DNA from 4 places in the Thalassotalea atypica genome. Region 3 is predicted to be linked to each of the others. Evidence: predicted binding sites of a transcription regulator. Region 3 holds the regulator's gene; each other region holds the start of a gene.

Region 1 (7,905 bases), 660 kb from region 3:
CGTTATATGGCCAGCTTCATACAGACGCTGTGCTAGACCCATCGTACGTTTTACACCAAAGCCTAATTTTGTACTTGCCGCTTGTTGAAGTGTTGAGGTAATAAATGGAGCAGATGGCGTGCTTTTCGATGGTTTATCTTCACGCTTCGCAACTTTATACTCTGCTTTTTCTAAAATCGCTAAAGCAGTATCTGTCTGCTTTTTATTATTAGGTTTGAAAGCTTTACCGCCATCGTGGGTGACATCAAGTTGTAACTTAATACCGTCACTGTTTACGGTATCTGCAGAAACATCCCAAAATTCTTGCGGATCAAACGCCTTAATTTGACGTTCTTTTTCAACCACTAACTTCACCGCGACAGACTGAACACGCCCAGCTGATAAGCCTCTGGCAACCTTTTTCCAAAGTAGAGGGCTCACCATAAAGCCAACAACGCGGTCTAAAAATCGACGCGCCTGCTGAGCATTAACTCCAGGCATACTTAACTCACCTGGCGTAGCGAAGGCTTGTTGAATCGCGTTTTCAGTAATTTCGTTAAATACTACGCGGCGAAACTTATCATCGCCACCACCAATGATCTCTTTCAAGTGCCACGCAATTGCCTCTCCCTCTCTATCCAAATCGGTCGCGAGATAGATAGTGTCAGCAGTTGCTGCAATTTTTTGTAATTCGGCAACTACTTTTTCTTTACCGGGCAATATTTGATATTGTGCTTGCCAGTCTTTATCTGGGTCAATACCCATTCGATTGACTAAGGCTAGGCGATCACGCTTTGCTTTATATTTCGCCTTGGCCTCTGGTGACATTTTTCTTACTTCAGCCGCAGGCTTAGTTGCTACTTTTTTGCCAGTACTACTCGTTGGAAGGTCACGCACGTGACCAACACTAGATTTTACGATGTAATCCTTACCAAGATACTTGTTAATTGTTTTCGCTTTGGCTGGCGATTCCACAATTACCAGAGATTTTGCCATATAGTTTTGATTTCCAGCTAATGCCCATAGCATGTTTATGCAATGAGTCATTTTTCTTTTCCAACCCCACTTATAAATAGCGAGCAATCATTATTCGCGAAGTGCTGAGATGAAAAGAAAAGTTAATTATTAAGATTCTGTTAAATACTTATTAGTAGGTATATCCATAAATATGCAAAGTGACAAGTAAATATTTTTTATATTCATCTAAATGCCCTAATTTGCTATAATACTGCCACTTTTTTGGCGCATCATAATAGACTTTTACGAAAAACTTAAGAGGTGATTGACATTATTATTGTAACTGAACTAATAATTCAGCCATAAAACATGTGAAACATCACGCCAAAAAACATATCAATTGCTATATGCATATGACTTCAAAACTGAACAATTAGAGATTCAACATGACAAAGCCAAATTCTGATTTTTTTCAAAAACTTGCAAATTGTTTATGCCCTCCTGGCAACGGCGTGTTTACCGTCAATACCGCTAAGGAAAGAAAGGAAGCTTTGCACTCAGCGCTTTATGGTAAAACAGATGGCATTGAAACGTTGTGGAAAGAATCAATCAATAATATTTCAGCGCAAGATAAAGCCGTTATTCTAGGTATTGCCTCTGATTGTGGTGGTGGTATTTTACGTGGAGCAAACTGGGGACCACTATTTTTGCGCTCTTCACTTTTAAAACAATATCCCGAACTAAAAGCCTTCGATTTAGGCGATATCCGCGTTATTCCACATTTACTGCATGATAAATACTTAAATGATGCAACACTGGCCAATTGCCGTCGCGCGTTATATCAGGACGAACAATCAAATTACCCAGTTAGTCCACTATCTATTACAGAAGATGTATTACATGACTTTTACGCCCAGTATCCAGATAAAGGCATATTTGGTATCGGCGGTGACCATTCAATCAGTTACCCATTAACTAAGGCCTATTTACAAGCTAAAAAGGCCAATGGAAAACGTACGGCGATTATTCACTTTGATGCTCACACCGATTTACTCAAGGAGCGATTAGGTATCGATTTATGTTTTGGCTCTTGGTGTACGCACATATTGGAAGATCTTCATGAGAACCATCATTTAATTCAAGTAGGCATTCGCTCTAGCGGTAAACCAAAGTCGCACTGGGAAGGCACTTTCGGCGTTAAGCAACATTGGGCCCATGAGATTAAGGAGAAAGGTGTAGACGCTGTAATTGAATCAATCAAGGCACAGTTAGCACCAGAAAATATTGATGAGCTTTATGTCAGTTTTGATATTGACGCTCTCGATGAAGAATTTGCTTCTGCAACAGGCACGCCAGAGCCGAATGGCTTATCGCCAGAAGAAGCAATGAAGATACTAAAAGCGCTTGCAGATAATTACCCAATTACAGGCGCAGATATGATGGAAATTGCTCCATTTACAGACAGTTCAGGTCGAGGCGCAGTAAGTGCGACAAGTACCCTAAATGCGGCGTCAGAAATTTCTGCTTTCTTGCTTAATCAGATGAACAAAAACTAGTAGCTATAAGTTGAAAAAATAAAAAAGCCCTAGCTAGTTTGATAGCTAGGGCATTACCCAAAGGGTATAATGACAGATCTAAAACTAATTCACTTAAAGACTAAACTCACTACGAGTTTGGTCTAGTTTTTTCAACTCCCTATTTCAAATTCACCTTTCACTTGTTGTACTTTTAAATCTCCGGAGCCAGCTTCAATAATACTGAGCCCTCCTGCTTTGACTACATGTATGTCGCCTGATCCATCGTTGACCGTAACCTTACCTGTAATATTTTTAACAAGCATGTTGCCTGAGGCATCATCGATATCCACAGTACCATTAACGTTATTAACCTCTAGCTCGCCAGAGCCATCTTTAATTTCAACGTTTCCTATCACTTGGTTTACCGTCATATCACCTGAGGCATCAACAATTGACACCTGACCACCAATATTGTCGACACTCATCGCGCCTGACCCGTCTTCAATTGTTACATCACCGTTAATGTTAGTAACATTCAAATCACCCGAAGCATCGTCAATAACTAGCATTCCTTCAATATCAGAAACAATTAACGCACCTGAGCCGTCTTCAATCGCAAGGTTTGCACCAATATTAGCCAATGTTGCGCGACCTGAAGCGTCATCTAACTCAACACTACCATCAATGTTTTTGATCCATAAATCACCAGAGCCATCGGTAACATCAAGAGCAAGGTGCTTTGGCAAAGTAACTACAAGATCTATTCGTGGAGAATTGCCAACCCAAAAACCAGATGTGTTAAGTTTGGATATTAAATAAGCCTTGGTATGATCGCTATCTAAGCTTAATTCAAAACTATTGCTACCTTCTTTAGCTGTATAAATATCTGCTTTTACTGAAATATCAGAAGCTGTATCACTCCCGATAATACGTAATTCACCCGCTCCCGCATCGATATCTAACTTAACAATATCGTTTACCTCAATAGTAAGCTCCCGTTGCAGATGCACATTGGCTGTTGACGGTTTAGCAATAACCACACAACCTGAAAGCAGTGTAAAAAGTACTGCCGGTACTAAACATTTCGTTAATCTCATTTTAAAATCCGTGTTTTTCTTATTTATGATTCATTATGTGCTTAGTATCAAGTATCGCGCCACTAATTTATAACTAATAAATTCAATTACTTAGATTAATTATCTATAAAGCATTAGCATGTTTCGCCAATTACATTAGTCAAACATACTATTTATTGGGAAGATAAATGAGGTAAAGAGTCAATGACGGCTTAAAAAAGGGCTCTAAGTTAAGGCAATTAATTTGAGTAAAACATCAGGGTAAAGACCAATCGCCAAACCTAAAATAATTAGAGTTACAACGAAATTTAACGAATAGTTATTGGTAACTAAGCCTGTTGATTGAGGCAGTTTCATATCTTCAACAACTTGCTTTGCATTATCAAGTGTTTGATATTTATCGACCGCTGAAAACAAATTAATGATCAATGTCAGGTAGTAAAATAGACCGATTCCGCTTCCTACAACCATACCGCCTATCAAAATCCATTGGTTAGCTAATACCGCGTGAGAAAATAAATAAAACTTTCCTATAAATCCGGCTGATAGAGGAATGCCTGCTAAACTCAACAAGCCTACAAGTGTTAGCAATGCTAACGGCCTGTCTTTCCAAAACAATCCTTTGAAGTCATCAACACGAGTGACGTCTTCATTTAGGTAACGATAATTGAACTGAAAAACAACATAAAACACGGACATACTGGCGAGCACATAAGCAAACAAATACACCAAGGCACTTTGTTTAGCAAATACTATCGCATCGGTGTTTGTGATAACAACAACAACGAGTATATAGCCCATATGTGCGATTGAAGAATACGCCAATAGGCGTTTAACATCCGACTGACGTAAAGCAAGAAAATTACCGATAATCATAGACAGCACAGAAATAAATACGAGCATTTTGATGAAAATAGCCTCTTGAAAAATTGAGAAACTCGTTATTACCGTCAAGAGCACGATAAACATGGCGACCTTAGTGACTGTTGCCATAAACAAGGTGACTAACGTATGAGCACCTTGGTACACATCAGCTACCCATAAATGCAGAGGCGCTAACGCTAATTTGAATGCAACACCTAATAAAAACAACAACATGCCCGCATAATAAAAATTTGAGAATGTGTGTTCAGGACTTATGGCGCTGCTAAATGACAAAGAGCCCAACTCCCCATAAATGAACGCTATGCCAAGCAACATAAAGCTCGAAGCGACCGCACTTAAAATGAGGTATTTAAAGCTCGACTCAATCGCTAGGTCCCCTTCTCTGCAATAGCCTACCAAGCCAACAAGGGAAATACTTAATATTTCAAACCCTAAGAAAACTGCAGCAAAATGATCCGAGACCACTAAAACACTGGCGCCCAATATCGCGAGCAATATCAACAAATAAAACTCATCGTGCACTTCAACTTGATACATCAAAAATTTATAACTTAAACTGGCAACCATTAAGCCAGATAAGTAAACCAATATCTGCGCATATATTCCCATGGTACTAACCGAAAGCAATATAGTGACTTGCGTCGTTTCAATGCCAAGCAGATTAAAACATTGTATTGTTGCTAGCCCTAAGGCCAAGCAGGTATATATTTGAATAATACGTTGTGTTCTCTTCATTGCGATTAATAGCAACATAAAGGTAATAGCAAGCGCAATGATAAGCTGCGGAGAAAGTGCTAATATTTGATTTAACATAATGATACTCCTTTACCAATTGCGACAAGGGGCTCACCCCAAGCGCTTGCCAGTGTTGGGAGTTGCTTCAAAACGAGTTCAGGAAATAGCCCAAGTAATAATAAAAGTAAAAATAAACAGGCATTTACCGTTAGTTCACGAGAATTAATGTCAGTAATTTCCACTTTTGTTGGCCCGTGAAACGATGATTGAAACAACACCATGCCATATATTGCAGAGCCAATTAATCCTAAGGCAGCAATCGCAGTATAAAGAGGGAATTGCTTGAACGCGCCGACCAGAGATAAAAATTCACCAATAAAATTTGCAAGACCAGGTAATCCAAAAGCAGCTGATGCAAACACTAAGGCAAATCCACCTAACCTAGGCGCACCATGCCAGAACCCTCCCATTGCAGACAAGTCTCTCGAGTGGATGCGTGAATATATCATCCCTGCTAATGAAAACAGTGCCGCACTGCTTAGTCCGTGAGCCACTAAAGTTATAATTGCCCCTTTGTATGCTAAGGCGTTAAAGCTAAATAGCGCTAACATAACAAAACCCATGTGACTAATACTGCTATAAGCCACCATTCGTTTGATGTCACGTTGAGCAAAAGCTAATTTGGCTCCATATATCACACTGAATGCTCCCAATGGCACCGCAATAAATGCAAACCACTGACTGGCGTCAGGAAATAAGAAAATAACGAAACGTATTAAGCCATAGGCTCCAGTTTTCAACAGAACCCCTGCCAGTAATACACTACCTGCCGTAGGGGCTTGTGTATGAGCATCGGGTAACCAACTGTGAACAGGGATAGATGGTAGCTTCACCGCAAAAGCAATAAAAAAACCTAACATTAACCAGCGCGCAATATTCTGTGGCAGTTCCATACTGAGCCAGTCTTGATAGTAAAAGCTGAGTTGGCCTGTGATAGTTACATGTGAATATGCCATGGCAATAATCGCCGTGAGCATCAATAAACTACTCACTTGAGTAAAAATAAAAAACTTAATCGCCGCGAATATTCTATTCTCATGACCCCAAACGGCGATTAGAGCAGTCATTGGCAATAGCATGACTTCCCAAAAAAAGAAAAACAAGAATAGATCTACTGCGCTAAAAACGCCGATGATACCCGCGATAGACGCTAAAAGATTAAAATAATAAAAACCCCGTTTATCTTGAATTTCCTGCCAAGACACTAATACGCAAATAATACTCAACGCCAAAGTTAACAAAATCATCAACACACTTAAATAATCAATGCCAATTGCATACTCGATGTTTAAAAATGATATCCATGACACTCTTTGTAGCGTATTTAGTTGAGCAAAATTCAATTCACTGTTCGCAAGAAAAACAATAAAGAACAATAGGCTAGAAGATGTTGCAGCTAATGCTATCCAACGAGCACTATTGTCGAATTTACTGTCCAAGAACCAAGCGAAGATACCACCAAGCAGCAGTAGAAGCATTAATGACGAGATGATCATAATAAGAATACTCCAACTAAAAATAATGCCGCAAGACCAATACTGGCGGCAAACCAACGTGCTTGTCCGTTTTGCAGTCCAGACAAAGCGTCATGGCACAATTTTGAATACCATGCGAAAAACATCAATAATTGATCAAATATATCTTTGCGATTTAAATTGGCGATAAAGCAAAATGGATTGACCAACAGGGTTTGATATAAACCATCAAAACCTAAGCCCTTTCTACAAAATTCACTCCATTTACTTGTTGGTTCAATTAAATTAACAGGCGCTTTGCTCCGATATTCTTTAAAATAAAACCAAGAGAAAGCAACGCCGATAAAAGGGGTTGCAATGGCCAATGGATGTAACCAGATCGGTTCAGTACTCACGTTGGTGGCGTGAGATGGTAGTACCGTAGTAAGATCCAAAGGGATAAATCCACCTACGATAGAAAGCACAGCAAGAACGCTTAAAGCCATGACCATTAAATTACTGTTATTTTGTTCAACAGCAGACTCCACTCGCGAGGCTCCTAAAAAAGCGAGAAAGAATAATCGACAGCTATAAATACTCGTTATCAATGCGCCAACAATTGCTGCCCACCACAAAGTAGGTCCTGCCGTCGAAGACGACCACAGAGAGCCTATAATCGCTTCTTTAGAGAAAAAGCCCGATGTTCCCGGTAAAGCTATTAAGCACACGAGGCCAACGCTAAATAATGTGCTTTCTATAGGAAGTTTTTTGAATAAACCGCCCATTTTGAATAAATTTTGTTGATGATGTAAGGCAAGAATAACAGCGCCTGCACTTAAGAATAATAATGCTTTAAAAAAGGCATGCGTCATTAAATGAAATACTCCGGCTGACCAAGCGCCAGCTCCTAGAGCCAGCATCATGTAGCCTATTTGGCTCATGGTCGAATAGGCCAAAACCCGTTTGATATCCGTTTGAGCCAAGGCAGCAACACCGGCAAGTAACAATGTACCTGCACCTATCCACGCCACATAATTCATGACTTCCGGCGCTAAAATGAATAAACCGTTCATACGAGCAATAAGATATACGCCAGCAGTTACCATGGTTGCGGCATGAATCAAGGCACTTACAGGAGTAGGGCCAGCCATCGCGTCAGGCAACCAAGTTTGTAACGGTAATTGTGCTGATTTCCCAACGGCACCACCAAGTAAAAATAGGGCAATCCAATACGGGGCATTG
Region 2 (7,905 bases), 420 kb from region 3:
CTTTAGACACGAAGGCCACGGTCGCTTTCATAATCCAGAGTTCACTATGCTTGAATGGTATCGGTTAGGCTTTAATGATGTTCAACTTATGGACGAAATTGATGATTTATTGAAACTAATCTTAAAGACGGGAAGTGCTGAGAGATTGAGCTACCAAGAAGCCTTTATTCGTTATGTTGGTATTGATCCTTTGAACACTAACATCACAGAGTGTTTGGGTGTGATTGAAGAAAGTGATAAAAGTGAAGAATGGCTCTCGAGCTCAGAAAATCTTGATACACTATTGCAGTTTATTTTTAACTTTGCGGTAGAGCCTAATATTGGTAATGAACAGCCTTGTTTCATCTATAGTTTTCCCGCATCTCAAGCATCTTTGGCTAAGTTAAATCCTGACAACGAAAGTGTTGCACAACGTTTTGAATGTTATTTTAAGGGTGTGGAATTGGTTAATGGATTTAATGAGCTTACCGATCCTATACAGCAAAGAGCCCGTTTTGTTGAAGATAATAAGGATAGAATAAAACAAGGATTATCAACAAGAATCATTGACGAACGCTTTATTAGAGCTTTAGAAAATGGTTTGCCTGACTGCTCGGGTGTTGCATTAGGCATTGATAGACTAGTAATGTTGTCGTTAGGAAGCAAGCATATAGATGAGGTAATGTCGTTCCCTGTTGACAAAGCTTAACAAAGTTATAGTGTGATATTATAACTTATGTGATATAGTATCAAAACGTCAACTGATTAGGAAAAATAAGTGCTAGATAGAATTGGTATTGCTGCAACATCTTTATGTGCATTGCATTGTATACTTTTACCGATATTATTGCCTGCTTTACCTCTGTTAGGTTTAAGTTTCCTTGCTGATCATACGTGGGAGCATGTATTTCTTATTATGACAGCTCTGTTAGGGACGGTTGCTTTATTTTCTGGCTTTAAGCGCTACCATCGACGTTTATATCCTTTTTATATTTTATACCTTGGCGTCGCTGTATATTGGATAAAGCATGACTTCGCCGAAGAAGTACAACCATTCTTTATCATTGTTGGTGCTGCCCTGATGGTGACAGCGCATTTTATCAATCTTAAGTTGTGTAATAGCTGTAAACAATGTGCGGACGAGGGTTGTACAGCATAACGTATTTTTTAAAGGCCAAGATCTTTAAGCTTCCTTGTAAGGGTATTTCGTCCCCATCCTAATTTTTTAGCCGCCTCTTGCTTGTGTCCACCTGTGTGGATCAGTGCTCTTTCAAGTAGAATTTTCTCAAATTCAGGCATGGCTTCATCCAAGATTGCAGAGCGCCCTTGGGATAATTGCTCATCCATCCAGCAACCGAGCAATGCTTGCCAATCGTTACCAGCTTGGCTAATAACAACTGGTTTTTCGTTAAGTTCATCAGGCAAGTCGTCAGCCAATATTTCTTTGCCGCTTGCCATGACAGTCAAAAAACGGCAGATGTTCTCTAGTTGTCTAACATTACCAGGCCAATTACTTTGTTTAAGCTGAATGAGTGCATTCTTGGATAGTGTTTTAGGTGCAACACCGAGTTCGTTGGCAGCCAGTTTTAAAAAGTGATTGGTAAGCTGTTCGATATCTTCTTTTCTTTCTCTAAGCGAAGGGATGTGTATACGAATGACATTAAGGCGATGAAATAAGTCTTCACGAAAGTCGCCGGTCTTAACTCTCTCTTCAAGGTTTTGGTGAGTAGCGGCGATGATACGCACATCGACTTGAACCGGTGAATGTCCGCCTACGCGATAAAATTGTCCGTCAGCTAACACTCTCAACAACCTAGTTTGAACATCAAGAGGCATATCGCCTATTTCATCAAGAAAGAGAGTACCGTTATGTGCTTGTTCAAATCGACCTTGTCGAACACTATTGGCGCCGGTAAACGCCCCTTTTTCATGTCCGAAAAGCTCTGATTCAATTAAATCTTTTGGAATAGCGGCCATGTTTAACGGTATGAAAGTTTCATTTGATCTGGGGCTATGCATGTGAAGTGCATGCGCTACTAATTCTTTACCCGTACCAGATTCGCCATTAATCAATACACTAATACTTGAGCGAGATAGGCGCCCTACGGCTCTAAAGACTTCCTGCATGGAAGGAGCCTCACCAATAATGCCAACGGCTGTTGAAGTGGGTGCTTTTTGCTTACTTTTTGCCGAGAGTTCCTGAGAATGCGTTAATGCACGATTCGCCAGTGTTACGGCATCATCTATATCAAATGGTTTAGGTAAATATTCAAAGGCGCCGCCTTGGTAGGCATTAACCGCACTGTCTAAATCAGAATGTGCAGTCATGATGATCACGGGTATTTCAGGGTGCTCTTTGCCAATCTTTTCTAATAGCGTCATCCCGTCCATTTGTGGCATGCGTATATCTGAAATAATGACTTCTGGTCTTCCATGATCCAAAGCGGTTAGTAAATTCTCAGGATTTTCAAATGAAGCGACAGATAGGTTTGCATTGGACAATGCTTTTTCTAACACCCACCGAATGGAACTGTCGTCATCTACTATCCAAATTTGTTCTGTGATCATGCGGTATTCTCTTCTGATAAAGGTAGTAATATGATGAACTCGGTTCTACCGGGTCGGCTATTGCAAGATAATTTCCCTTTGTGCTGATTAATTAGGGTTTGAGAAATTGATAATCCTAGACCTGTGCCGTTAGAGCGACCTGATACCATAGGATAAAATAGTGTGTCTTGTATTGTTTCTGGAATACCAGGACCATGATCAATGATGCTGATCATGACCGTAAGTTTTACCCGTTTTCCATTAATAGTTTGATTACTAGCAACACGGGTTCTTAGCAAAATTTCACTGCCTTCTTCTACTACTTGAACGGCATTGCTGACAATATTCAAGACGGCTTGATGGAGTTTGTCATCGTCGAAAGTAACATCAGGGATTGACGGATCATAATCTCTAACGAGTTTAATGTTTTTGGTGTTATCGAAACTCACCAGCTGATTAACTTTCTCCAGCACAAGATGAACATTTTGTGTTTTCATGTCTGGTAGTTGATTTGGCCCCAATAAACGGTCAACCAAATTTCTTAGTCTATCAGCCTGTTCAATAATTAAGGTAGTATATTCTTGTTGATCTTCAGAGAGCTCTTTCGTGAGTAATTGTGCTGCGCCGCGAAGACCGCCTAATGGATTTTTAATTTCATGTGCTAAGCCTCGGATCAGGTCTCGTGCAGATTCCCATTGTTGTTGCTGAAAAACCTCTATACTGATTTGCTTTTGTTGATCCACTTGTCTGAGTTCAAGCATTACATGAGGTGTATTATTAAATTCTACTGCAGAAGCGGTGATTTCAGCGGTAAATTCATAATGCTCAGCGAACTTGATTTTGACGTCACTGTCAGTGAACTCTTGACCACTTTCCAATACTTGTTGAAGTCTAACGTCATCAATTGATAAATTCTTAAATATGTCTGCAAATGCTAAGTTATATAGCTTATTAAAACTTTTGACCAATAAGGCTTCAGCCGCAGGATTTACGTATTGAATTGTGAGCTTTTCATCGAACACAATAACAGCTGTGACGAGCTGATTAGCTAGCTGTTGTTGATAATTCAATTTGTGTTTTAATAAATCGCGATGATCGTGCAATACATAACTCCATATGCACTATATTGGTGCATGCTGTTTTTCAGTTTATAAATAAACCTCTTGGTTTGCACGTAATTTCGTTAGTTTACTGAAGTGCGATGCATATAAAAGGTTACTGCTTCTGAAGATGCAATAACCTTGCCTTTGTCATCGATTAGATCCATTTTTATTTGATGTTCGCCGCGATCAATATTTCTTAAAGCAAACATTGAATGGGTTTGGGGTTTTTTATGTGGATTGCCATCAAGGTATAACTGAATTTTATGCCCGCGTTTGAATATTGGCTTAATGCCACCAGAGATGTATACAGAGCCGCTATTATCACGAATGGTAGCGTTGTTTTCGGGTTGGGTAATGACAACCTCATAACTTTCATCAATGACCTGTGGCTTTATATCTAGAATAGAAGTATCAACCGAGGGTAGCGTTAATGTATCGTCCCTGACCTTAACTTCTTCTGCATCGGCTCTTGGGCTATCTGAAAAAACAAGCACCCCATTTTCATCGCGCCAGACATACACTTTTGCCTGCCCAGCATTAACTGGAAATGAAAAAATCACAGTTAATATTATGATGAAATACAACTTAGCCATGTGAAAGTGATTGCTCCTGCAAAGTATTACTTACTAATCTAAACAAATTATACAATCTGTGCCACAAAAAAAGCTCACCTGAGTGAGCTTTTTTCTTAATTGTGTAACTTTTTGTTTAGTTTAGGAATTAAACACTGTAGTACATATCGAACTCTACAGGGTGAGTGGTTGAGTTTAATAGCTCTACTTCGTCACGCTTAAGGCTAATATATGCATCAATCATATCGCTATCCATAACACCACCGGCGGTTAAGAATTCTTTGTCTGCTTCAAGAGCATCTAAAGCTTCTTCAAAAGATGAAGCAACTTGTGGAATGGCTGCTGCTTCTTCTGCTGGTAAATCGTATAAATCTTTATCCATGGCATCACCAGGGTGGATCTTATTCTTGATACCGTCAAGGCCAGCCATAAGCATTGCAGAGAATGCTAAGTATGGGTTAGCTGTCGGATCAGGGAAACGCACTTCTATACGAGTCGCTTTTGGAGTAGGTACAATTGGAATACGGATAGAAGCAGAACGGTTACGTGCAGAATAAGCAAGCATTACGGGGGCTTCAAAACCAGGCACAAGACGCTTGTATGAATTCGTTGAAGCATTAGTGAAAGCGTTTAATGCTTTTGCATGCTTGATGATGCCACCAATATAGTAAAGCGCCATTTCAGATAATCCGCCGTACTTGTCACCGGAGAATAAATTAACCCCGTCTTTTGCTAGAGACTGGTGAACGTGCATACCTGTACCATTATCACCTACCAATGGCTTAGGCATGAATGTTGCCGTTTTACCGTAAGCATGAGCTACGTTATGGACAACATACTTGTAGATTTGAACTTCGTCAGCTTTCTTAACCATTGTATTAAAACGACAAGCGATTTCGTTTTGGCCCGCAGTAGCAACTTCATGGTGATGTGCTTCAACGACTAAGCCCATCTCTTCCATCACTAAACACATGGCAGAACGTAAATCTTGTGACGAATCAACAGGAGCAACAGGGAAGTATCCGCCTTTAACACCTGGACGGTGACCGTGGTTACCATCTTCATAATGAGTAGCACCATTCCAAGCAGCTTCTTTATCATCAATTTTGTACATAGAACCAGACATATCTGTATGGAACTTAACATCGTCAAATACGAAAAACTCTGGCTCAGGACCAATTAATACGGTATCAGCAATACCGGTTGAACGCATATATTCTTCAGCGCGGTGAGCAACTGAACGAGGATCGCGGCTATAACCTTGCATTGTCGCTGGTTCAACAATGTCACAACGAATATTTAATGTAACTTCTTCTGTAAATGGGTCTAAAACAGCTGTTTCAGCGTCTGGCATTAATACCATATCTGATTCATTAATGCCTTTCCATCCAGCAATTGATGAGCCATCAAACATTTTACCGTCTTCGAAAAAGTCTTCGTCTACTTGATGGTAAGGTAGAGAAACGTGTTGTTCTTTGCCTTTAGAATCTGTGAAACGTAAATCAACGAACTTAACGTCGTTTTCTTTAATTAAATCTAAAACTGCTTGTGACATTTCAGTCTCCAGTGAAGTTATCTTATTAAGAATTAAATGCTTGGCATTTGCTTGGTACTGATATAGCTATAATCATGCCAAGAAAAAAAACCTTTAAAATCAATAAACAAATGTATTTTGCTCAACGCGCATGCACCACAATGGTGCTTTAGATGTGCCAGCGTGGTGCATGTGAAGGGGCCGACTAATAGTGCTTTATACTAGTGCAGAGCCATTAATGCAACATACTGTTTTATTTGTCGCGCCTACTCCTGTACAATACGCGCCCAATTGAAGCCCTATGAGCATACGCCCGTGTTAGATAAGTTAAGAAATATTGCAATCATCGCCCATGTTGACCATGGTAAAACTACTCTGGTAGATAAACTACTGGAGCAATCAGGTACGCTTGGTGAGCGTTCAGACCATGAAGAACGTGTCATGGATTCTAACGATATCGAGAAAGAACGCGGTATTACCATACTTGCTAAAAACACTGCAATTAACTGGAACGACTATCGTGTTAATATCGTTGATACTCCGGGCCATGCTGATTTTGGTGGTGAAGTTGAACGTGTAATGTCAATGGTAGATTCAGTATTACTGATTGTTGATGCGCAAGAAGGTCCAATGCCACAAACGCGTTTTGTAACGCAAAAAGCTTTTGCTCAGGGATTAAAGCCGATTGTTGTTATTAACAAAATTGATAAGCCTGGTGCCCGTCCTGAATGGGTAATGGATCAAGTTTTTGATTTATTTGATAACTTAGGCGCCACTGATGATCAGTTAGACTTCCAAGTTGTTTACGCTTCAGCAATTAACGGCTGGGCTTCAATGGAAGAAGGCGAAGAAGGTTCAGACATGACACCTTTATTCCAAACTATTGTTGACCAAGTACCGTCGCCTGATGCTGATCCTGATGGCGCATTCCAGATGCAAATTTCTCAACTTGATTACAGTTCATATTTAGGTGTTATCGGTGTTGGACGTATTACGCGTGGTACCGTTAAGCCGAATCAGCAAGTTACTATTCAAGGCTCTCGTGGAAAAATTCATAATGGCAAAGTAGGTAAAGTATTCGGATACTTAGGCTTGGATAGACACGAAACCGGACAAGCGGAAGCTGGTGACATTATTGCGATTACAGGTTTAGGTGAATTAAAAATTTCTGACACTATTTGTTGTCCCAATGAAGTTGCACCTTTACCACCTCTATCAGTTGATGAACCAACAGTGACGATGACATTCCAAGTGAATACCTCACCGTTTTCTGGCAAAGAAGGTAAATACGTAACATCACGAAATATCAAAGATCGTTTAGATCAAGAACTGATTCACAATGTTGCCTTACGTGTTGAGCAACTAGATGATCCGGATAAGTTTAAAGTGTCTGGCCGTGGTGAGCTTCACTTAGGTATATTAATTGAAAATATGCGTCGTGAAGGATACGAGTTAGCTGTTTCACGTCCTGAAGTAATTATGCGTGAAGTGGACGGACAAATTGAAGAGCCTTATGAGACAGTAACCATTGATGTTGAAGAAGAGCATCAAGGTTCTATCATGGAAAAAATGGGCTTACGTAAAGCCGAATTAACCGATATGGCGCCTGACGGTAAAGGTCGAATTCGTATGGACTTTATTATGCCAAGCCGTGGTTTAATTGGTTTCCAAACTGAATTTATGACACTGACTTCTGGCTCTGGCTTAATCTACCATACGTTCCTTCAATATGGCCCTCACAAAGGTGGTGAAATTGGTCAGCGCCTTAACGGTGTAATGATTGCGAATGCCACTGGTAAAGCTCTAACTAATGCCTTGTTTAACTTACAAGAGCGTGGTCGTTTACTAATTGGTCATGGTATTGAAGTGTATGAAGGTATGATTATCGGTATTCACAGTCGTGATAATGACTTGACGGTAAATGCACTTAAAGGTAAACAGCTAACTAACGTGCGAGCTTCAGGAACGGATGAGGCGCAAGTCTTAACACCACCAGTGTTAATGACGTTGGAGCAGGCACTTGAGTTTATAGACGATGATGAATTAGTGGAAGTTACTCCTGAGAACATTCGAATTCGTAAGAAATGGCTAAAAGAGTCAGATCGTAAACGCGAAAGCAGAACGGCTAAAAAGTAGTCGTAAAATGTTTCGAAAAAGCCGCATTTGCGGC
Region 3 (7,905 bases):
AACCGCTGACGGCAAATACTCAATGATTTCTTTAATATCATTAGGATCAGCAGGTAAATTACGAACATCAAGACTGACGGCTACGGTATCATATTCATTGATAACGGTATGTGTAAGTGCTGGGAGTAGATTAACAGGAATATTATCAACGCAATAATAACCTAAATCTTCTAGAACTCTAAGTGCGACAGATTTCCCTGAACCTGAGCGACCACTAAGAATAATCAGTTTCATGTAATTTCACTCGTATTTGAAATCAGTTCAAATAACGCTTCATTTGAGGAGCTTTTTCTAATTTGTTTACAGAGTTTTTTATTACTTAAAAGCCGAGCAATACTTTGTAATGTAGATAAATGTTCTTTACAACAATCTTCTGGGACAAACAGAGCAACAAAAATATCCACAGCGCGATTATCTATCGCATCAAAACTCAATGCTTGTTCCGTGGTTAAAAACACCGCAATAACTTGAGAGGTTTTGCTCAACCGTCCATGAGGTATAGCGATACCATTGCCAATACCTGTACTGCCCATCTTTTCTCGTTCCATCAGGCTTTCAAGCAGCTCAAATTTAGTGTGTTCTGGGATTTTATTGGTAGCAATACTACAAATATGTTCAAGAATTCGTTTTTTGCTATTGAGTGGAACTGCACATTGAGTGCAGTCCACAGTTAAGATATCTTGCAACTTCATGATTAATGTTGTGTGATTTTGCCTTTATATTTTAGAATTTGGCGATCTAATTTATCGATAAGTCCATCAATTGAAGCATACATGTCGTGATTATCAGCTTTTGCATGAACCTCACTCCCGTTTAAATGAACGGTCGCTTCCGCAACTTGATTTAGTTTTTCTACAGTTAAAACAACATAGACGTTATTAATGTGGTCAAAATGTCGCTCTAATTTAGCGAACTTAGAGTTAACATACTCACGCATTGATTGAGTGATTTCGACGTGGTGACCTGTAAGATTAATTTGCATAAGCGGAAATCCTTATGTTGTTGAATAAAGGCTTAAAGTAAGCTCTTTCTTTGGTTAGATGGAGGAATAGACAAAGATTCTCGATATTTGGCTATCGTTCTTCTGGCAACATTAATACCTTGTTCTGCAAGCAGCTCTGCCATTTTACTATCGCTCAATGGTTTAGCCGGCGTTTCTGCCGAGACGAGTTTCTTGATTAAAGCTCTTATTGCCGTCGATGAACATTCTCCTCCGTTTTCGGTACTTACGTGACTTGAGAAGAAGTATTTAAGTTCAAAAATCCCTCTCGGAGTGTGCATGTATTTTTGTGTAGTTACACGGGAAATTGTTGATTCATGCATATCAACAGCTTCAGCGATATCGTTAAGCACCATAGGACGCATTGCCTCTGGGCCATACTCAAAAAAACCTTGCTGACGTTGGACAATACAATTTGATACTTTCAATAATGTATCGTTTCTACTTTCTAAACTTTTAATAAACCACTTAGCTTCTTGGAGGTTTGAACGGATGAATTGGTTATCATCTGAAGACTTCATGGTTTTAGTTAATGCTGCATATTGCTGGTTAATGGACAAACGCGGTGCAGTACTTGGATTTAATTCAACAACCCAACGACCATTTTTCTTTTCAACAGATACATCAGGAATTACGTATTGGTCATCGCCTTGTACAATTGCATCACCAGGGCGAGGGTTTAACGTTTGAATCAAACGCAAAGCTTCTCGAAGCTGTTCTTCCTTCAAACGAGCCTTACGCATAATCTGACGATAGTCGCGATTGCCAAGTAAATCAATATGTTCTTTAATTATCAATTTCGCATCGCTAAGGTACGGCGTATTTTCGTCAAACTGATTTAATTGAATGGTCAAACACTCAGCTATTGTGCGCGCTGCAACCCCAATAGGGTCAAACATATTGATACGTTTTAATACCGCTTCAACTTCGTCAAGTTCTAAACCTTCAGTGCCTACGCTCTCCAACACTTCTTCGCTTGATACTGTCAAATAGCCTGCATCATCCACCGCATCAATAATGGCTGTAGCTATTGCTGAATCAGTTTCTGAAAAAGGGGTTAAATCCATTTGCCAACGTAAATGGTCTTGGATTGACTCGCTCGTTTCACCTTGGTAGGTAAAATCTTCTGAAGGGGCTGAAACACCGCCACTGGACACGCCGGCACTAAAACTGTCATCCCAAGTAGAGTCTACACTTAGCTCTTCAGGGATGTCGTTTTTTTCCATGACTTCTGTCGTACTGACTTCGTCATTGGTTGGTGTTGAATCTTCACTACCGTCTAACTGTGGAGCTTGTTCATTTTCCGCACTAGCAGAGTAAGACGCTTCTTCAATAGATGTGTCTTTTTCGTCTTGAGTTGACGGTACTGATTCATCCACTTCTAACAATGGATTGCTTTCCAATGCTTCTTGGATTTCTTGTTGCAAATCTAATGTCGACAATTGCAAAAGCTTTATCGCTTGTTGCAACTGTGGCGTCATTGTTAGTTGCTGTCCTATGCGGAGTTGCAGTGATGGGCGCATCTACGTTTATTGATTTCCTATTGTTGTAATCACGTTGCTAAGCACACTATTACTATAGCGTGAATTGTTCACCAAGGTACACATCCCTGACATGTTGATTCGCTAGAATTTGATCCGAATCACCTTCTGCAATAAGTTCACCATGACTAACTATATATGCATGCTCACAAACATCTAATGTTTCACGTACATTGTGGTCTGTGATCAAAATACCTATGCCACGATTTTTTAAGTGTAAAATGATTTTTTTAATATCGCCAACCGAAATTGGATCTACACCAGCAAATGGCTCATCCAATAAAATAAATTGAGGATCGGCAGCCAATGCCCTAGCTATTTCAACACGGCGTCGTTCACCACCCGATAAACTCATGCCTGTATTATCTGTTATATGGCCGATATTAAACTCTTCAACCAAATGTTCCAGTTTTTCTTGTCTTTGTACATCATCTAGATCTTTTCGAGTTTGCAAAATCGCCATGATATTGTCATGCACGGTCAGTTTTCGAAATATTGATGCTTCTTGTGGTAAGTAGCCTATTCCTCTCCTTGCACGATCGTGCATAGGTAATAAAGTAAGATCTTCACCGTTTAAAAAAATGGCACCGGCGTCGTTAGGTACTAGACCAACGATCATATAAAACGAGGTTGTTTTGCCTGCACCATTGGGGCCTAATAGGCCAACAATTTGACCTTGACTGACCTTTAAACTGACGTCTTTGACAACCCGACGACCTTTGTAAGACTTAGCAAGCCCTTTGGCCTCTAATGTAACTTCGCTCATTCGTTACTTTTTGTCCTTTGCTTTGGGTTTTAATATCGTGGTCACGGTTTCATCTGCACTACTGCCACTTTCTGCATTTAATTGTTCAGTTTGTGTGTTGTAGACAATTTTACTTCCTGTAACTTCACTACCTGCTTGACGTAAAACCGCATTACCTGAAATGGTGATAATGTAATTGAATGGCTCATATGTAATTTCGTCGGCTTCAAGGGTTATTTTTGTACCGTCTTCTAATTGTTGTTCAAAATGTGCTGGATTGCCTTTAGCCACATAGGTTTCTGTGTCATGGTCAATTTGGCTGTACACTTGAACCAGATCAGCCTTGATCGTCAAGGATCCTTGTGTAATGACGACATCGTCTAGATAACTCGCGATCTTATTTTTAAGATCACCTGCCTGACGCTTAGATTTAATTACAATCTCTCGCTCAAGATCATCCTTTGCTGCTTGTGCTGTTGTCATAAGGACCAAACTTGTGGTCATTATCACAATACTAGCCAGTAATTTTTTTATAAATTGTTTGTACATGCTCAGTTAGTGTCATCTGTGTTGTATTAAGATCGATAATCAAGCCAGAGCCATACATAGTAAAATTTTTACCTTGAATCAAAATGGTCTGATCTGAACTAATAATGTTTGTATTTAAATCTAACTCTAAGTATTTGCAATGAATCTCTTGAATCAGACTATTTTCTTCTGTTGCCTTTAATATTACGCGATTTTTTAAAACGACACGATTGTTATTGTATAGAGTCGCTTCTTTTGCGCTGACTTTCCATGGTGCCGACTGATCTTTAGGGTATAACGTATAAAACGGCTGCTCAAATTTAGTTAAAGATACCCCTGAAAAATGCTCCATTTTGGTCGCTTGAATTTCATGAGATAACAGCCCTTCGCTATTAAAGAAATTGCTGTTTAAAGCTTCGGCAATAAAATCAGGCGTTAGTTCCTCATTTGATGTACCTTCTTGCTCAACCAAAGAAGCTCGCCATTGCACCGTACCGTAAATAGCGATGCTTACTAGTAAGACAATGAATGCCCAACTATAAAGGCGACTCATATGCTAGCGCCTTTGGCGTCCATTAGTGTTCCTTGTGATTGCATAATTAAATCACACAACTCCCTAACTGCACCAAAACCACCTCTTAAAAACGTCTGATAATTTGCTTTCGCGACAACTAGTGGATGTGCATCAGCTACCGCAACTCCTAAACCAACATGCTCAATACAAGGTAAATCAGGACAATCATCACCAATAAAGGCAACCTGCGTAGGTGTCAATCCAAGTTTGGTGATTAATTGCTGTAATGCAGGTAGCTTGTCTTCTTCCCCTTGTACGATATGCCCAACATTGAGTGCGGTCATTCTATTTTTCACAATAGCTGAGCGTCGTCCGGTAATGACTGCGACCTCAACACCACTTTTGACCAATGCTTTAATACCAAAACCATCTTTGGTGTGGAAAGCTTTTAGCTCTTCTCCATCATTGCCTAGATAAATGCGACCATCAGAAAAAACGCCGTCGACATCGCAAACCAATAACTTGATTTGCGCAGCCGCGTCTAGCACACTCGACTCCGCTTGCCCATACATGGTATTCGCCATTACAACACCCCAGATTTCAGTAGATCATGCATATTCATTGCACCAACAGGTTTATTGTTTTCATCAACAATGATAAGGCCGTTAATTTTTTTCTCTTCCATGATTTGTAATGCTTGTGCAGCCAGCAAATCAGCTTGTGCAACCCTTGGTGAACGCGTCATGACCATATCAATACTGTCTTGATGAATGTCTGTTTTCGCGTCCAATATTCGACGTAAATCACCGTCAGTAAATAAGCCGACTAACACTCCGTCACTGTCAGTGACACCCGTCATGCCCAATCCTTTTTCTGACATTTCAACCAGTGCTTCTTTGATCATCACCTCTTGATTTACCAACGGTAAACGATCGCCTTTATGCATAATATCCGATAATCGAAGCAGTAATCGTTTGCCTAAACTACCACCAGGATGCGATAAAGCAAAGTCATCAGCGGTAAATCCTCTGGCGTTGAGCAGAGCAACAGCGATAGCATCTCCCATCACTAAGGTAGCTGTCGTACTTGACGTTGGTGCTAAGCCTAATGGACACGCTTCTTTTTCTACTTTTACACAAACGTGAGTATCCCCGAGTTTTGCGAGTGTAGACTCGGTATTGCCCGTCATCGATACCAGTCGTGCACCTATACGTTTGATCACAGGAATAATCGTCAAGACTTCACCGGTTTCGCCTGAATTGGAAATGGCAAGGACTACATCTTCTTTGGTGATCATACCTAAATCACCATGGCTTGCCTCACCTGGGTGAACGAAAAACGAAGGCGTACCTGTGCTAGCTAGGGTGGCTGCTATTTTGCCAGCAATATGACCTGACTTACCCATGCCTACAACAATCACACGTCCTTTACAGTTAAACATGTAATTGCAGGCAACTTCAAAACTTTCATCAACAAACTCAAGTAGCGATGCTATTGCTTGTTGCTCGATGTTGATCACCTCAGTGGCTAAACTTTTGAAGCTTTCCATTTTTTTCCTATTGATAATTATAACTGGCTAAACAAAATAACTTGATATGCGATAAAGCAGCTTAATAAAGCAGCCCCCTTTAATCGGGTAATTCTAAAGCCTTTTTTACGGCTAAAACACAAAAAGAATAATAATAATGTAACTGCCAACATATAGGGAGAGTCGCGACTTGCAGCATTAGCATCAATGCCACCTGGTGCGATGAGGCCTGCGAGTGGCAATACAGCCAAAATATTAAAAATATTTGAGCCTATAATGTTACCCAATGCAAGATCATCTTCTTTCTTCACAATACTGGCAATACTGGCTGCAAGTTCAGGAAGGCTTGTACCAATTGCAATAATGGTCAACCCTATCACTAAATCGCTAACGCCAAAGACTTTGGCGATAAACACGGCTGAATCAACTAAAAAATGTGCACTTAACGGCAGTGCAATAATACCTAATGCCAGCCAAAATATTGCCCAGCCTGTACTCACGCCTTCAGGAACATCTTGTTCGGCTTCCAATAGCATAGGATCATCAATAGGCGCGCTCTTCGAACGTTTCAGAGTTATGAGCAATAGGCTAAGAATATAAGTAACAAACCCTGCTATCAATATCAGTCCTTCAGCAAATGTTAACTGACTATCCGAAATCATCCAAAAAGCGACAGCAGTAACGAGTAAAATTAGTGGTAATTCTCTTCTGACCGTACTGGAAGAAACCAATAACGGCTGAAATATGGCGGTAAGCCCCAACACCAGCGCAATATTGGTAATATTTGAGCCAATCGCATTACCCACTGCAGTATCCGGAGAGCCATTAAAGGAAGCTGTTGCAGCCACCATCATTTCGGGTGCTGAAGATCCCATAGCAACAATGGTCAAGCCGATGATCATCGGAGCAACGCCCAAATTTCTCGCTAAAGATGATGCACCATAAACAAATTTATCTGCACTCCAGACGAGCACGACTAACGAGACAACTAAAATAAAAACTTGAATTAACATTAACCACTCCAAATATCTAAGCTAAATTGTCGCTGGTAAAACGGTAAAAACAAAGAAGAAAGTGATTTCTTCCAGAAAAAAGTTGCCCAGACGGTTGTTTTTTAGCCAACTAGCTAACTATCCAAGCAACTATTAATAAAAGTAAGGTTAACAAAAACAAGTTTTCGAAGCTGTAAAACAAATTATTGTAGGTAAAATAACTGTAAATATTTGTGATTTTCAGTGCACTAAGCACCATGCTAAGGTAATATTCGCGCCTATACTTCTTGTTACATAGATGTTAAGTCCAATAATAATGTCAGAAACACTGGTTGATATAAGAAATATCACATTCAAACGAGATGAGCGGGTTATTTATGACAACATCAGCTTATCGATTCCCAAAGGAAAGGTCACTGCGATCATGGGACCTAGTGGCATAGGGAAAACCACATTACTTAGACTCATGGGAGGACAAATTCGCCCTGAGTCTGGACAAATATTATTTGATGGCCATGACATTCCAACCCTGTCAAGAAAAGAGCTTTACTCCGTACGTCAACGCATGAGCATGTTGTTTCAAAGTGGAGCATTATTCACGGAAATGAATGTTTACGACAATATTGCCTTTCCAATCAGGGAACACACCAAGCTTTCGGAAGACATCATTGAGAAAATTGTTTTGATGAAATTGGAAGCGGTCGGATTACGTGGCGCTAAACATTTGAAGCCAAGTGAGTTATCTGGCGGTATGGCGCGCAGAGCCGCCCTAGCAAGAGCAATAGCATTAGATCCCGAATTAATCATGTATGACGAACCATTTGCTGGACAAGATCCTATTTCAATGGGCGTTATTGTTCGATTGATTCGCTCGTTAAATGATGCTCTTGGACTGACTTCTGTTGTCGTATCTCACGACGTCCCAGAAGTAATGAGCATTGCCGATTATATTTACATTATTGCAGAGCAAAAAATTATCGGACATGGTACTCCTGAGCAAATTCGACAACAAACCTCGCCTCTGGTGAAGCAGTTTATCGATGGTGAAGACGATGGC
Region 4 (7,905 bases), 660 kb from region 3:
TTGCACTTGATCAGAGAATTCTTCTTCTTCGTTTCGCTCCATCATGTCACGTAGAGTTAAGCGCGTAACTACTTGCGCCAGTGTCATCGGTTCTTCCATGTCGTCACCTTCTAACATTTGCGTGACCCAACTGAATAATTCGGTGACATTTTTCATGCGCATTTCAGCAGCTTTACCGCTAGGCGAAGTATCGTATAACCAGTCTTCATAGTTAATGTCGCGGATCATTTTACGCAATACTGAAGGCGTTTCCCCACGTTCGGCATGATCGGCAGTTTCAACAAGCCAACGGGTGAATTTTTGTACATTGACCAAGGCGCGTCCAGTCAATGTCTGTTCTAAACCTAATTCAAAACTTGCAGCAAACATACTTATTTTTCGCTTGTTGGCGTAATTACCCAACTTTTCCAGCGTGGCAGGACCAAGTTCACGGCGTGGCACATTAACGATTCGCAAAAACGCATTATCATCATCAGGATTTACTAGCACACGTAAATAGGCCATCACGTCTTTGATTTCTGCTCGAGAAAAGAACGAAGTACCACCACTGATTTTATAAGGAATACGGTTAGTGGTTAACGCTTTTTCAAGTAACCTTGACTGATGGTTGCCGCGATAAAGTACTGCATAATCTTTGTAATGAGTTTTATTTAAGAATCGATGACCAATGAGCTCACCCACTACACGTTCCACTTCATGTTCTTCATTTTTAGTTTGCAGCACTTTCAACGGCATGCCGTAATCTAGCTCACTAAATAATGCTTTATCGTAAACATGCGGGTTATTAGCAATCAAAATATTGGCTGACTTTAAAATGCGGCCACTTGAGCGATAGTTTTGCTCAAGCTTGATCAATTTCAAATTCGGGTAATCTTGCCCCAGTAGTACCAGATTTTGTGGTTTCGCACCGCGCCATGAATAGATAGATTGATCATCGTCACCTACTACGGTCAGACGTCCGCGCTCGCCAGTGATCAGTTTAACGAGTTCGTATTGGCTGGCGTTAGTATCTTGATACTCATCTACCAGCATATAACGAATTTTTTTCTGCCAGCGTTCCCTAACTTCTGCGTAATTTTTTAATAACAACGTAGGAATAAGAATTAAATCATCAAAATCCAGCGCATTGTATGCGCGCATATGTTGATGGTAGCGCTGATAATATTCAGCATACTCGGCTATATCAGCATCACCTGCTTGCTTTAGTACCTGATCGGGTAGTAACAAGTCATTTTTCCAGTTGGAGATCATCGACTGGAGCTTACTTAACAAATCTTTATCACCGTCTAACTCTTCTTCCGTCAGCTCTTTTAATAATGCCAGCGTGTCTTGATCATCAAATAAGGTGAAACCAGGTTTATAACCTAGAGTTTTTATTTCTCGGCGGACAATATCTAGTCCTAATGAGTGGAATGTAGAAACGGTTAACCCCCTGGATAAGTCTTTGCCCAACATTTTTGAGACACGCTCTTTCATTTCACGGGCCGCTTTATTGGTAAAAGTTACTGCGGCAATATTGCGCGCTTTGTAATCACATTTTTGGATGAGGTACGCTATTTTTTGACAGATCACACCGGTTTTACCACTGCCTGCACCAGCAAGCACTAAACAAGGGCCACTGATGTATTTTTTGGCTTCATCCTGACGAGGGTTTAACTTCATTTAATTAGGTTACGTAAAGGCTTCAAGGCGCAGATTTTACCTTTTTTTACCGCTAACTACAGTAATCAAACAGAATTTATCTGTAATACTCATGGGATTATTAAGGGAATTGTTTACAATATGGGGAATTAACCACTAAGTGTAGAAATTATGATTAACGCTAAAAAAATTGAAGAAATCGCCAAACAAGTTTCAGAATCAATCCCACCAAGCCTAAAAAACATGGCTACCGATATTGAAGACAAAACTAAAACAGTTTTGCAGCGCAAACTATCGCAGCTTGATGTGGTGACAAGAGAAGAGTTTGATGTGCAAACACAGGTGCTGATTAAAACCCGTGAAAAGGCGACAATATTGGAAGCAAAACTTACTGAGTTTGAAGAAAAATTTGCTCAACTGGAGCAGTTATTGGCGCAAAAAGACACGTAGCATCACATTAAATCGAAGACGTAATTTGCTTTTACTCAATGAGAAAGCGAATTGATTCGAATGTTTTTTGTGCTAATTGATGGTCAGTATCATCAACGAATTGAATTTCGATAGAAAGCTTCATGTATGAGCCCATGCCTGGGATTTCCCTTACTTGTGCAACATGTAGTGCGATAACTTTTTGACTGATAAATTTTATCGCATCTTTTCCATCTACTATTACCTCTGTGATTTTTGCATCAGATAATTCATCAAAATCAGAAGAGTAGCGACCATAATCATACATTAGCTTCATTGATTCACTCGACAATGTACCAGCCGTAGAATCAATAGTTATACTGCTATCAGCAATAAGCTCTGCTGGATAATCAAAACAGAATTGACCATCCACACAGAGTGTTTTCCATTCATGTGCCATGAGAGGCCTAACCATAATCAGCAGTAACGTTAACGCCAGTAAAAACTCTCGTACATTAGTCACTAACTATTTTGACACTCTTTTACGGACAAGAAACATGAGTGACAATAGCATCAAGGTTAACGTTTCCGGCTCCGGAATGTCGGGCGTAGCTTCAGCCACTATTAAAACAGGTAAGATATTGATGAATAAACGGTTATTAGCATCGGTTTGTACCAGGTTACTGGCTAAAATAGTTGCGACTTCAGCATCGTTTAATCCAATCCCGCCATTGATGGTTGGATCCATTAAGTTACCAACCCCATTACGGTGAGCTAAATTCAAGTTGTGACCAAGTTCATGAGCAAGAAGTTCGGCATTATTAGGACCACTGGCAAAGACTGATTCCACAACAAAATCGTTACCAGGTAAATCTCCACAGCCGACATAATTCACATTTATGTTACCGCACCATGTTAAATCATCTAAGAACCAGAAATTAACTGTATTCACACCGCCATAATGATTACCATTTAAGGTGTTCCATTTGGCAAGAGAATCCATATTTAACAAGTTTGGATCAACATGTTCCACCGCTGGCCCGATTCTAATATCAATGGTGTTATTGCCAAAAACTGCCTGCGAGAACACTGCATCTAGCCCAGCTTCATCAATGGTTATAAAGGCAGCATGAGCTGCGTTTGCCAACGACATCAACACTAACATTGCCATTGTTTTCAAAGTTAAATTTTTCATTCAACACTCCTGTCCATAGTACCGAAAATATTGACTTGTCCATGTATTAGCAATAAAAGAGCCAAATATTAACTACAAAAATATCAATTAGTTGTATTGAACAAAATTACTTGAAGTGAATATATGTAAACAATGCTGACAATAATATGCTGCTCACAACGGACAAGTTAATAAATGACTTGTCCATTGTGACATTAGTATTTAGATTAATACTTAGCTGCTTTATTTTTAGCAGGCAAAGACGCTTTCATAAAAGCACGAATATCTTCATTGGACTGCTCTAGGTCAGCACGACGAAGATACATCATATGACCACTTTCATACCCTTTAAACGATAAACGCGATTTCATTATCCCACTTGGGTCTAATTGCCACATAGTATACTTAGCATCAAAATAGTTGGTCGCACCGTCGAAGTATCCTGCTTGAATCATCACGTTAAGATAGGGGTTTTGTGCCATTGCTTGACGCAAATTTTCACCTGTTTTATTGTTTTGTCTATTCCACGGTCTGACCGGACCAAACATGTTGTATTTAGTGTCAGTAACATAATCAAGCTCTTCACGCAGGTAATAGTTAATTGCAGGTGTGAAACTGTGAAGCCAAGAAGTCAGCTCGGCATTGTAATCAGGTTTACTGCCGACCACTTGCTTGTCGATACCTAAATAGCGCGAGTCTAAACGACCAATAGTTTGCTTGCGATCTCGTAAAAGTTCTTTCCAAAAGTATGAAGTGGCAATGTCCAAATTACTGTTAAGAACTTCTTCTACCGCTAAGCCCGAATAGTGAGACACTTTGTTGGCAATCGCTTGTTTTTCCTGTGCTGAAATAAAACCACCTTTGGCAAGCGCCGGCATATACTCATTGACGGTAAAATCTTCAACCTCATTGAGAAGGGTTAGCAGTTTTTTATCTTGTAAAGATTGTTCTAATGCATTGTGATACCACGCTGCTGCGGAAAAATATGGGAGACGATTGGCCGACTTAACCGGACCATCACGCTTAATGCCGATATCAGTAGGCGAAACCAAAATAACACCGTTTAGATACATCCATTGGCGATTTTGTAGCTCTAAGGAAAGACCAGAAACACGGGTTGTGCCGTAGCTTTCGCCAATTAAATATTTAGGTGAGCGCCAGCGTTCGTTACGTGAGACAAAGGTGGTGATCCATTCGGCTAAATATTTCACATCCGCATTCACACCAAAGAACATCTTTTTCTGCTCTTCTTTGCTCGGCATTTTTCCTTCTTTAGTTGGCAAAACGCGTGAGTAACCGGTATTTACTGGATTGACATAAACAATGTCGGCAACGTCTAAGACAGAATAAGGGTTTGTTTTCACACCGTAAGGTTGTAACGGATAACCTTCATCATCAACATTTAATACACGAGGGCCTGTATAAGCTACGTGCATCCACACTGAAGCTGATCCGGGGCCACCGTTGAAGGAAATTAACAATGGACGAGTGCTGTTATTTTTAACATCTGTACGTTGATAGTAGGTATAAAATAATGTTGCTGTAGGATCGCCATCGCTATTCCACACAGGTTGAGTGCCCGTAGTTGCAGAATAGTTAATTTTTTTCCCTTTGATTTTCGTTGTATGCTCGGTTGTATTTTTAGCGTCAATCTCTAATGTACGTTTGTTGTCTGCCCAAGTTTGGCTCAAGGTACAAACATACAAAGACACGAGTAATATTATTCTTTTCATTAAAAAGCTGCCTTATCTTTGCATTAGATTAGACAGCCTAGAATAAGATGAGGGAATTGTCAGAATTTATCGCCGAATTACCACTTTTGCAGGTTAAGTGCGACCAAATAACTTCCTTTCCAAGACAAACCCCATAATGCCACATGAAAACAGAAACACGGCAATCACTTGCAGCCACGCATTGATGGATTGTTTGACCTTTTCTTCTTTATAGAATTGGTAATATCTAACGCCTCGTTCGGTAGGCTTTGATAGAGTTTCTCCGCGCCAATCATCCATTACAATCACGTCTACATCTTTACGCTTTTCCATTTCCAATCGCTTATTTTCTCTGACGGTATGAGCTTCTGCGCGTGGCATTAGTCTGATCCAATTTTGAAAAATATCTTTGGGCTCTCCATCCAAAACAACCCCCTCTGAGCGATAAATGTATTTCGTTTCACTGAACAATAATTTTGTAAAACCTGTAAAAAATAGCGTCACTGCAATAACAATAAACACACAGGACGTTAACAAATAATGTCGCCTCTTTTTGAAGTCTATTTGTGCTTTTTGTGTCAACCAATTATCGACATCGGCAATTTGCTTCAATGTCGATTTAATTTCCGATTGTTCAAATAGCGCCAAAAAATCATCAAGGTTAATATTTAGCGCACTGAGTAAGCGCCTAAATATTTCATTCGAAGGTATTGATTTGTCGTTTTCCAATTTAGATAAGTAAGATTGTTCTATACTTGCCAATTCTGACAACTCTGGCTGACTTAAATTTTTTGCTTGTCTTAATTGTTTTATCTGTTCACCTAACGTCATAAGTTTGTCCTTGTATTGAATGAGTGTTGTAGGACTTAGCCGGCTGCCTGATACCTATTCTTAGTTATTCCTATAGAAATATGAAGCTGAATAATCGTGAATGTTAAAGAATATGCCCTGATTTTTGGCGATTAGTCATTAGACATAAAAAAAGCCAAGCGACGGCTTGGCTTTAATATTCAAAATAAAAGCAAAATGGGTTGTGTTACTTTTCCTTCATGTTCCACAAAATATCTTGCCCTGAGCCCATCACCGTAGTGGGCAACTTACCGTCCCATTGCTGCGCTTTGACGTACTCAACTAGGACTTTACTTGTTTTAATCGCTTCTGCTTTTTTATGAATCGCTTCTGCTTCAGCAAGACCTTTGAGTTTTATTGCTTCTGCCTCAGCGCGTGCTTCTGTGGTAATTGCATAGGCTGAGCCATCTGCTCGGGCTTTTTCTGCATCACGTTTGGCTTCTGCGGTATTCACCTCCCGCTGTGCTTCGAGTTTTTGACGCTCAAGACGGTGTTTTTCTGCCGCCGCTAAGTTTTTCTCGGTTTGCTTGGTTTCAATACTCTGCAAATACTTTGCCGGTAGAATTAAGTTTTCTATCTGCACGCTATCTAGTTTTACAGGAAACTCAGCCATGGTAGAAAGCAAGGTTTCTTCAATTTGTTGAATTACCTTACCGCGATTTTGAACAATTTCTTCGGCCTTAAAACGCGCTAACGCATCTTTAGCTGCTGAGCGCAAACGAGGATCCAGTATGCGATTTTCAAACTGATCTAATCCGCCATAATTTTTGTATAGCTCGAAAGCTTCTGGACGAATCACAGTCCAGTTCACAGAGACTTCAGCTTGGACTGGCATTTGCTCGAATGTAGACGCTTTTAGTGTTTCTGCGTTTTTTCGAGTTCGAATTTCTAATTCTTCGACTGAATCAGCAAATGGGACTTTAAAATGAAGACCAGGATTCACTTGACTTGTGGCTTCACCAAAACGTTTCACAATACCAACATGACCTTCATCAATCGTATAAAAAACCGTCCAAAATATTGCTGCTGCGACAGCTAATGCAGCCACAACTTTTGAGTTTTTGACCACACTTTTTGTATTGAGTGATTTATTTTCTAATCCGTTATTTTGCATATTAATACTCCTGTTTTATCGGCGAGTTTTACAGGACCCGACCGACATAATATGTCATACATTTTTGTTTCTTGCAAATAGACTGAAATAACCAAAAGATATATAGAGATGTGGATTTGTGAAAATTCAAAAGGAGACAACCAGCAAAAACTTTGTATTAACTGGCTGTTTTATATAAGTTAAGCTTATTTATTGTTGGAAAGAAAAGCGTGATAGGCTTGATTTTGTGTTTCTTCTTGCCACTCGTAACCTAAGTCTTTTAGGTGTCTGAAAAAAGCCAATTGCTGGTTGTCATTGACTTCAAAACCCGCTAAAACTTGGCCAAACGCGGCGCCATGGTTGCGATAATGAAATAAGGTAATATTCCAATGTTCTCCTAACGTATCTAGAAATTTTTCTAACGCCCCAGGGTATTCAGGAAATTGGAACCTAAAAATACGCTCATCTTTATTCTCAGCACTTTGACCGCCAATCATATACCTTACGTGCAGTTTGGCGAGTTCATTGTCAGTAAAGTCTCGTACTTGATATTGAGATTGTGTGAGGTTTTGCAATAAAGAGACACGTTCCTCAACACCGCCTGATATTTTAACCCCAACAAATATATTCGCTTCCTTACTTCCCGCATAACGATAATTAAATTCAGTAATGCCTCGGCCCGACAACGCTTGGCAAAATTTTCTGAAACTTCCTTTTTCTTCAGGAATTGTCACCGCGAGTACCGCTTCTTTCTGCTCACCCAATTCGCAGCGTTCAGACACATAACGAAGGCTATGAAAATTCATGTTTGCACCTGACAAGATGGCAACTATTGATTCGTTACCTTGACTGGTTTGGCAATACTTATTCACGCCAGCAAGTGACAGCGCCCCTGCGGGTTCGGCAATAACTCGGGTGTGTTCAAAAACATCTTTTATTGCGGCACAAATTTCATCACTAGAAACAGTGATCACATCATCGCAATAGTGTTTTATTAAACCAAAAGTATGCTCACCGATTCGTTTCAC

The links. Region 3 encodes sigma-54, which starts transcription at its own class of promoters, with help from an activator protein. Its sites were predicted from a motif close to GTTGGCACGNNNNTNGNNT; they were not measured.
Region 1: QUE03_RS06415 (DUF4097 family beta strand repeat-containing protein) is a predicted target of sigma-54. The motif match lies at 3,596-3,614, and genes of this name have one in related genera.
Region 2: glnA (glutamate--ammonia ligase) is a predicted target of sigma-54. The motif match lies at 5,820-5,838, and genes of this name have one in related genera.
Region 4: QUE03_RS00260 (PEP-CTERM sorting domain-containing protein) is a predicted target of sigma-54. The motif match lies at 3,292-3,310, and genes of this name have one in related genera.

What each region holds. Positions count from the first base shown of each region.
Region 1 is NZ_AP027364.1:1,372,417-1,380,321, reverse strand. Features, by position in the region: gene topA (type I DNA topoisomerase) at 1-975, opposite strand, end outside; gene QUE03_RS06420 (arginase family protein) at 1,383-2,492, shown strand; gene QUE03_RS06415 (DUF4097 family beta strand repeat-containing protein) at 2,624-3,550, opposite strand; gene QUE03_RS06410 (NADH-quinone oxidoreductase subunit N) at 3,755-5,227, opposite strand; gene QUE03_RS06405 (complex I subunit 4 family protein) at 5,221-6,705, opposite strand; gene nuoL (NADH-quinone oxidoreductase subunit L) at 6,702-7,905, opposite strand, start outside.
Region 2 is NZ_AP027364.1:288,041-295,945, forward strand. Features, by position in the region: gene epmA (elongation factor P--(R)-beta-lysine ligase) at 1-688, shown strand, start outside; gene QUE03_RS01285 (MerC domain-containing protein) at 758-1,138, shown strand; gene glnG (nitrogen regulation protein NR(I)) at 1,147-2,547, opposite strand; gene glnL (nitrogen regulation protein NR(II)) at 2,544-3,629, opposite strand; gene QUE03_RS01300 (DUF4124 domain-containing protein) at 3,710-4,222, opposite strand; gene glnA (glutamate--ammonia ligase) at 4,350-5,756, opposite strand; gene typA (translational GTPase TypA) at 6,051-7,871, shown strand.
Region 3 is NZ_AP027364.1:710,582-718,486, reverse strand. Features, by position in the region: gene rapZ (RNase adapter RapZ) at 1-234, opposite strand, end outside; gene ptsN (PTS IIA-like nitrogen regulatory protein PtsN) at 231-692, opposite strand; gene hpf (ribosome hibernation promoting factor) at 695-982, opposite strand; gene QUE03_RS03320 (RNA polymerase factor sigma-54) at 1,015-2,523, opposite strand; gene lptB (LPS export ABC transporter ATP-binding protein) at 2,576-3,307, opposite strand; gene lptA (lipopolysaccharide transport periplasmic protein LptA) at 3,311-3,769, opposite strand; gene lptC (LPS export ABC transporter periplasmic protein LptC) at 3,801-4,367, opposite strand; gene kdsC (3-deoxy-manno-octulosonate-8-phosphatase KdsC) at 4,364-4,912, opposite strand; gene QUE03_RS03295 (KpsF/GutQ family sugar-phosphate isomerase) at 4,912-5,877, opposite strand; gene QUE03_RS03290 (calcium/sodium antiporter) at 5,895-6,869, opposite strand; gene mlaF (phospholipid ABC transporter ATP-binding protein MlaF) at 7,165-7,905, shown strand, end outside.
Region 4 is NZ_AP027364.1:54,850-62,754, reverse strand. Features, by position in the region: gene rep (DNA helicase Rep) at 1-1,662, opposite strand, end outside; gene ubiK (ubiquinone biosynthesis accessory factor UbiK) at 1,813-2,091, shown strand; gene QUE03_RS00265 (hypothetical protein) at 2,123-2,572, opposite strand; gene QUE03_RS00260 (PEP-CTERM sorting domain-containing protein) at 2,576-3,244, opposite strand; gene QUE03_RS00255 (S10 family peptidase) at 3,451-4,956, opposite strand; gene QUE03_RS00250 (helix-turn-helix domain-containing protein) at 5,050-5,766, opposite strand; gene QUE03_RS00245 (SPFH domain-containing protein) at 5,972-6,898, opposite strand; gene ilvA (threonine ammonia-lyase, biosynthetic) at 7,084-7,905, opposite strand, start outside.